DNA from 2 places in the Mesobacillus jeotgali genome. Region 2 is predicted to be linked to the other one. Evidence: riboswitches for the same ligand, from Rfam matches in the RefSeq annotation. Region 2 holds a riboswitch; the other holds the start of a gene.
What was found. Region 2 has a riboswitch for lysine ahead of FOF60_RS18300 (aspartate kinase). Riboswitches for the same ligand answer to the same signal wherever they lie in the genome.
Positions count from the first base shown of each region.

Region 1 (4,147 bases), 480 kb from region 2:
TCCGAAAATGAAAGCAAAAGCAATAAGCAAAATTGCCACAGCTGCAAGTGCACCTAGCGTGCTTCCAGTGAAACCAATGATTAGGAATCCAACAGATGAAATCGCAGCAGAAATCAAAGCGTATGGAAGCTGGGTCATGACATGGTCTAAGTGATGTGAGCCAGCCCCAGTTGATGACAGGATCGTGGTATCGGAAATTGGTGAACAGTGGTCACCAAAAACTGCGCCCGCCAATACAGCTGCCAATGCTGGCAGCATCATAGTGATATCAGCTGCAGCTGCAATATCCCCTGCAATTGGCAGCAGGATGCCGAATGATCCCCATGAAGTTCCTGTTGAGAAAGCCATGATTCCAGCTACTAGGAATAGCAGGAACGGCAGGAATGAAATATTGATATTCGAGCTTTCAACAATACCAGCAAGATACTTGCCGGTTTCAAGTCTGCCAATCAAATCAACAATGACCCATGCGAAGAACAAGATATAAATAGCCGGAAGCATGGATTTAATGCCCTCAACCATTCCTTTTCCAAATACACTGGCATTGACGCCTTTTAATACAACTGCCTGTCTCACAAAGAAAATCAACGCTACAGCAAGGCCAAGCAATCCGCCAGTTACGAGAGACTTAGTAACATCTGTGTTTTCAAAAACCCCGAAAATGGTTACTTCACCTTCAACGGCGCTTGCGCCAGTCCAAAGCATCATGCCAACTGTTCCAGCGACAAGGGCAACAATCGGCCATACAAGGTCTCCAACTGTCCCTTTTGTGCTTGTAGGCAGGTCATCCTTCAGTTCGCCAGGTACAGGCTTGTCCTGTGGAACGACAATTCCTTCCATGATTGCACGTTCTTCATGCTTTTTCATAGGCCCGATTTCGATGTTTCGAAGAGCTACGATAAAGACCATTGATAATGCTGCAAGTGCGTAGAAGTTCATTGGCACAATTTGCATGAATCCTGAGAACGCACTATATTCATTAACACCGTGTGCAGCAAGGATTGTACCGATCAAAGCAATAATGTATGCACCCCAGCTGGAAATTGGTGAGATGACACACATAGGTGCTGAGGTTGAATCAATAATATATGCAAGTTTGGCCCGCGAAACCTTCTGTCGGTCAGTGATCGGACGTGTGATTTGGCCAACTGCCAGAGCATTGAAATAATCATCAATGAAAATAATAACTCCCAAAAATGCGCCGACAAGCTGTGCTCCGACTCTTGTTTTCACACGCTTCATCGCCCATTCGCCAAACGCACGGCTACCGCCAGAAATGGAAATGAACGCAGTGATTGTACCCAATAATAATAAGAAAAGGATGATGTACAAGCTATATGTGTTCAATTCCCCGTCAGCGACAACGATTCCTTTAGCCGCGTCCCACATAATAGCAAATGTTTCTGCGATATTAAATTCAGCCAGCAAAAAAGCAGCTGCGACGATGCCTGTTCCCAATGACAACAGCACTCGCCTTGTGATCACTACCATTAAGATTGCCACTAATGGCGGCAGCAATGAAAAAATTGTGTTTTCCATTCTTTCTTTCTCCTCCTTGTTTTTGACAGGGGGAAACTTTTTACATGAAAAGAGTTTAGTTACTTCCTTTTAAAAAAATACAAAAAAGGGCAACGATAGAGAACATTCTATCGCTGCCCTTAGTAAGCAACTAGTGTCTCCATCACGATCTGTAGCTCCCCATTATGGATATTCCTCCATAATGACAGTGATACTCTTGTTCAAAGTATCCCCAGCAATAAAAAGTGTGACTCACCTTATTATTGCTTCGGCAAAATCCCCTTTGAGCTGTGATCAACGTTGTCATCCTCACACAGCTTACTATTGAATCCTGCGCCTCTACCCCATCGGAATGATGTGGTTTATTATTCAATTGGTTTTATAATATAACAATATCGTTAACTTGACAACTGTTTTTATTCTCCAGGAAGCTGGATGGCTGGTGATGTATCTCCGCCGCCATTGTAGAACTGTGGAACTTTTCCTGGGTAGTAGAAGCTGCCAATTGGAATATTTTCCTGCACAGTCGCAATTTCAGTCGCGAAAGGAATGATGATCTGTACATTTACTTTTACCCTGACCGAAACATTGATCAATGTATTGTTGATTCCATGTTCTTCTGTCTCCCACACAACATCAGCTGTCACATCACCGATGGCGCTGAATTTTACCGGCACCCTTGGCCCCATGTTACCAAGAAGCGCGTTGTTTGTTGCCTGGCCCAATGGTACATAATAAATGATTCCCGCTTCCCTATCCTCCTCATCGGTGACCAGTTCGACATCCGAAAGCATCTCAAGAGAGGTCAGGTTCCCTCTTTCTGCCTCCTTCAGGTTCATTTGCACGATGTTCGTCGTTTCCGCTTTTACCCTGTTGATAATTTCAGTATTGAACTTCACTACAGTGGTCGTGCCGCCATCCACCGGAACGAACTCGATTACTTTATCAATGTCCATCCCATTGGCAATTTTTTTATTGATGGCCTTGTTAATGACCAGGGTGGCAATCTTTCTTGTCTGGGATTCAGCGTAGTTCATCAATGTGGGCTCGAGCCCTTTATCTATAATCCACAATCCTCCTGCTGTTGAAAAGGAAAAAAAGACGAATGTCAGCAGGAATACATACCTGAAAGGCAAGGGCCCTTTCCGAGGCAGCCGCCGGCCGAATTTTGCCAAAACAAATCCCCCCTCTAAAGCTATATGTATGCTTCAAAGGGGGGAACTAGCCTAAAAACTTGTTCTAATACTGCTTGGACTATTCAACTAGCAATATTAAATTAATGATTATTAGCGTATTCATATTTAATGATCGTATCGCAGCTGACAATCATCAGGGATAGATGTGATTGCAAATCTAGATGATACGGTGCAATTTTTTGGCCGTTTTCCTCCAGTACACGGACAACAGGCCGCTCACTCAAGCCGGGATTCTGTTCGGCCACAACTCCCTTGCGTCCATCACTCAGGATGACTGTCAAACCGACCGGATAAATCGCCACAGCCCTCCGGAAGGCGTCGACCACTTTCGGATCAAACAGGCTGCCTGAGCCTGAATAAAGTATTTCAAGTCCTTCATGGGGCAGCATGGCAGGTCTATAAACACGATTAGACGTAACCGCATCAAACACATCAGCCACACCAAGTATTTTACCAAATAAGTGGATTTCATCCTCTTTCAATCCACGGGGATATCCGGCACCATTCAACCGTTCATGATGCTGATATGCACAATGGGCGACTATCAGCGGGACAGTCGGGATATTCCTTAGCAGCTGAAAGCCATCCTCGGCATGAGCCTTAATGACCTGGAACTCTTCCACAGTCAACTTGCCTGGTTTCGCTAAAATGTCCTCAGGCACCTTCATTTTCCCAACATCATGCAAAATTGCTCCCAGTCCAAGCTGTTCCAGTTCCTTTGGGGACAGCTTCATTTCTATTCCAATCGCAAGTGCGTAGAGTGTTACATTCAGAGAATGTGAAAAGATATAGTGGTCATGAATGAATACATCAGAAAGCAGATTTAAGAGCTCCTTGCTGCTGTTCAGCTCATCAAGCAAAGCAACAACCAGTTTCTTGAATTTTCTCGCCGATTTTTCGAGTACGAAGGTTTGCGATATCTTTGAATCCAGCTGAATCTGCTTGAACGTTTCACCAATTGTCATGATCGCATTGATCCGCAGGTCATCTGATATCGAATTTTTCACGATAATATCTTCGGTATCAGGATCCATGATATATATATAATCAATTCCAAACTCTTCAAGCCGATTCAGAATCTTTCGCTCGAGCCGCGCACCCACATTGAGCAGGATTTGGCCCTTGTCATTATAGATGGCTTTTCCGAGTAAAGCCCCTTCCTCTACCGATGTGGTGGCTATGAGTCTCATGTCTATTCCCACTTTATCTGTTAGTTGGTGTTGGCTGATTCCGCCGATAACTTTCGAAAAAAAAGAAAATTTTACATAAAACGACAATATTTTCTTATATTCTATCACAATAATTATTCGTGTGGTGATACCTTTTGTTTTTCGAGTTGGGAAAAAAGCAGTTCAGTTAATATATCGGATAGCTGTATTCATTCTTAACAATTGCCACAATATATTCACATATACACGCAAAAAGACAGCCTG
Region 1 is NZ_CP109811.1:4,042,120-4,046,266, forward strand. Features, by position in the region: gene FOF60_RS20755 (Na+/H+ antiporter NhaC family protein) at 1-1,539, opposite strand, end outside; lysine riboswitch at 1,684-1,868, opposite strand; gene yunB (sporulation protein YunB) at 1,935-2,693, opposite strand; gene FOF60_RS20765 (HD-GYP domain-containing protein) at 2,795-3,904, opposite strand.
Region 1: linked by a shared signal. The riboswitch ahead of FOF60_RS20755 (Na+/H+ antiporter NhaC family protein) and the one ahead of FOF60_RS18300 (aspartate kinase) in region 2 are both predicted to bind lysine.

Region 2 (4,147 bases):
CTGACTGCGGAACGGCATCCAAAGCTGATCATTACGAGAAAAGTAAAGAAGGACAGCGGCAAATACTTTGGGCCATATCCAAATGTACAGGCGGCCAACGAGACAAAAAAACTGCTGGACAGGATTTATCCGCTCCGAAAGTGCTCGACGCTGCCAGACCGCGTCTGCCTCTATTACCATATGGGCCAATGTCTAGCACCCTGCGTCAAGGACATCAGCAGGGACGAGTATAAGCAGATTACGGATGAAATCACTCGCTTCCTCAATGGGGGCTATAAGGAAATCAAGGAAGATTTGACGGCTAAAATGGCTGCAGCTGCCGAGGAATTGGATTTTGAACGAGCGAAGGAATTTCGCGACAAGATCGCCCATATAGAGGCAACGATGGAAAAGCAGAAGATGACGACGACGGACTTTACCGACCGCGATGTATTCGGCTATGCGGTCGACAAGGGCTGGATGTGTGTTCAGGTCTTCTTTATCCGTCAGGGAAAGTTGATTGAACGGGAAGTTTCAATGTTTCCGATCCACAATGAACCTGAAGAAGATATCCTCACATACCTGGGGCAATTTTATTCGAAAAATGAGCATTTCAAGCCGAAGGAAGTACTGGTACCTGAGGGAGTGGACCTGGAATTGGCAGAGGGTCTGCTTGAAGTGAAAGTCCTAAAGCCGCAGCGCGGGAAGAAGAAGGAACTAGTCCACCTGGCGTCCAAGAACGCGGGTATCGCCCTGAAAGAAAAGTTTTCACTAATCGAGCGTGATGAGGAACGGACCATCAAGGCTGTTGAAAACCTTGGCAAGCAAATGGGCATTTACACCCCTCATCGGATTGAGTCCTTCGATAACTCGAACATTCAGGGAACCGATCCGGTATCAGCGATGATTGTTTTTATCGACGGCAAGCCTGAAAAAAGGGAATACCGCAAATATAAAATTAAATCAGTCAAAGGTCCGGATGACTATGAATCCATGAGGGAAGTTGTCAGGCGCAGGTATACACGTGTCCTGAAAGAGGGATTGCCGCTGCCGGATTTGATCATCATCGATGGCGGAAAAGGACATATCGAGTCCGCGCGTGATGTACTTGAAAATGAATTGGGACTTGATATCCCGATTGCCGGTCTGGCGAAGGATGACAAGCACAGGACCTCCCAGCTGCTTTACGGTAATCCGCTGCAGGTGATCGAACTGGAGCGTAACAGCCAGGAGTTTTACCTGCTGCAAAGAATCCAGGATGAGGTCCACCGGTTCGCGATTACCTTCCACCGCCAGCTAAGAGGCAAAAGCGCTTTTCAGTCACTCCTCGATGATATTCCAGGCATTGGCGAAAAGCGCAAGAAGGCCCTGTTGAAGCATTTCGGTTCGGTGAAAAAAATGAGGGACGCCTCTGTGGAAGAGTTGAACGCTGCCGGCCTGCCGGCAAATGTGGCAGAGGAGCTATTTCAGAAATTACAGGATTAAGGTAGCATTCTATTTTTAGGTATGCTATAATGAGAAAAATTTCATATAGCTATCACTTTAGAGCATTAAAGTGAAGATAGAGGTGCGAGCTTCAAGAGTAAAAGTCAGGAGAATTGTAGGATTCGAGGATGGACTTTGAAAGGGGATGTTCGCCGAAGTGGGGAAATGCCTATCGATTTTCTCGCTGGTCCTTCGTTGAATAAACGCTGGATTGTCAAGATTGCCATCTTGGAGTGCTATCTCATGTTGCAGCGTATATACACGTTTATCAAGCAATGGGAGCCACTTCCATTGCTTTTTCTGTTTTCTGGAACTTTTTTAAAGAAGGATCGGGAAAAATACATATGCGGCTTGGCCATGAAACTCTATTAGAGGCAAAAATACAGAATGAAAAGGTAGGGGAAACTTATGGGATTGATTGTACAGAAATTTGGCGGAACATCGGTTGGCAATGTCGAAAGGATCAGGAACGCTGCCAGCAGGACAGCGGAAGAACTGCAGAACGGCAATAATGTGGTCGTTGTTGTATCAGCAATGGGCAAGACGACAGACCATCTTGTCGACATGGCGAATGATATTTCCAGCGCGCCATCAAAAAGAGAGATGGATATGCTGTTGACAACAGGTGAGCAAATTACGATCGCACTTTTTTCAATGGCATTAGCGCAAAATGGCATTGATGCGGTTTCCTATACAGGCTGGCAGGCAGGGATCAAAACTGAACCTGTCCATGGGAACGCCAGGATTGTTGATATCGAGACCGACAGGATTGCCAGAGATTTAGAGAGTGGCAAGGTTGTCATTGTCGCGGGATTCCAGGGAGTTACGGATGATGGTGAAATCACCACACTTGGCCGCGGCGGCTCAGATACCACGGCAGTAGCCCTTGCGGCGGCTCTGAAGGCTGATAAATGCGATATCTATACCGATGTGACCGGTGTGTTCACGACCGATCCAAGATATGTGAAGAGCGCGAGGAAATTGCTTAGCGTTTCCTATGATGAAATGTTAGAGCTGGCCAATCTGGGGGCAGGCGTGCTGCACCCGCGTGCGGTGGAATTCGCGAAAAACTATGGATTGCCGCTTGAAGTAAGATCCAGCATGGAAAAAGAAAGAGGCACGATCATCGAGGAGGAGAATGAAATGGAACAGAATTTAATCGTACGCGGAGTAGCGTTTGAAGACCAAATCACGAGAGTATCAGTCCTAGGAGTTAGCACTTCATTAAAAGGACTTTCAACTATATTCACAACACTGGCACAGAACCACATCAATGTCGACATCATTGTCCAGAGCCGTACAGAAGCGGGATTAGCGAATATCTCGTTCTCCATTAAGAGTAACGACCTCCCGGAGGCACTGGACGTATTGGAAAGAAATAAAGAAGCATTGAACTATCAGGCGGTGGAATCCGAAACCGGCCTTGCAAAGGTGTCGATTGTAGGTTCGGGAATGGTTTCAAACCCTGGTGTAGCTGCCAAAATGTTCGAAGTCCTTGAAGGACACGGAATCCAGGTAAAGATGGTAAGCACATCCGAAATCAAAGTCTCTACTGTAGTTGATGAAAAACAAATGGTAAACGCAGTAGAATCATTGCATGAAGCATTTGAGCTATACTCCGAAGCAGTTAAGACGAATTAAGAGAGTCGGTTAAGAAGCTTTCCTGGTTGTAAAATTGGGGAAGCTTTTTGTCCAGGTGCAAGGGTGGTGGGCGTGCAGGTCCAAGTGCCGCCTGGTGACCAAGGGGGCAGGAGGGAAACCTGTGCCCGTGAAAAGAAAAGACGGGAGCTGCCGGTCACAAGAAAGGGAAACTTGTGACCGTGAAAAGAGAAAACGGGAGTTCACGGTCACAAAAGAGAGGAACTTGTGCCCGTGAAAAGAAAAATCGGGAGTTCACGGTCACAAGAAAGTGAAACTTGTGACCGTGAAAGAGAAAAGCGAGAGCTCACGGTCACAAGAAAGTGAAACTTGTGCCCGTGAAAGGAAAAAGCGAGAGCTCACGGTCACAAGAAAGGGGAACTTGTGACCGAACTAGGGATGAGAGATAAATGGGTAACATAAAAGGGAAATTTGAGACTGAACCCTGGGTCACTCAATTACTAGTTAAAAAAATAAAAGGGTTACTGCGCCCCGGGTAAATCCGGGCGCAGTAACCCATCCTATCATGTTAAAAGTGATGCTGATTTCCTCAATCATTCAATCAGATCACTCTTATCCCATTTGACCGTAAACAGGATTTTCGATGATTTTTTATTTGGGTGTTCGAAGGCTTCGACTGTTACTTTTTTCTGTTGTTCCATTTGCTGGGCAATGAAACCGGCTTCTAGCTGGAAAGTGGAATTGGGGTTATTTTTCAATCGTGAGGAAATTAGCTCGCTGCTAAGTTCAAGCACCATTTCTCTTCGGGATTCTTCTTTAATGGTTAATGCACCCCAGCCGGCATCATGGAAGAAGCGGAAGGTTTCGTCAAGGGTTGATAAAGGATATTTCCGGGCGAGGCGTTTTCCGGCCCAATACAGGATTTCTGGTGTATCTTTGCCGAGCAATTCCGGCAGGAGGACTTCCCTGACCAATTCATATCCAAACGCAGTGACGGCCAGTGGCTCGCTCTCTGTTTTTTGCTCTGAAGTAGTTATTTCACTCATGTTCTCCCCTCTTTCTATCACTCTATTATAAACAATTT
Region 2 is NZ_CP109811.1:3,560,489-3,564,635, reverse strand. Features, by position in the region: gene uvrC (excinuclease ABC subunit UvrC) at 1-1,464, shown strand, start outside; lysine riboswitch at 1,534-1,711, shown strand; gene FOF60_RS18300 (aspartate kinase) at 1,873-3,105, shown strand; gene FOF60_RS18295 (YslB family protein) at 3,657-4,109, opposite strand.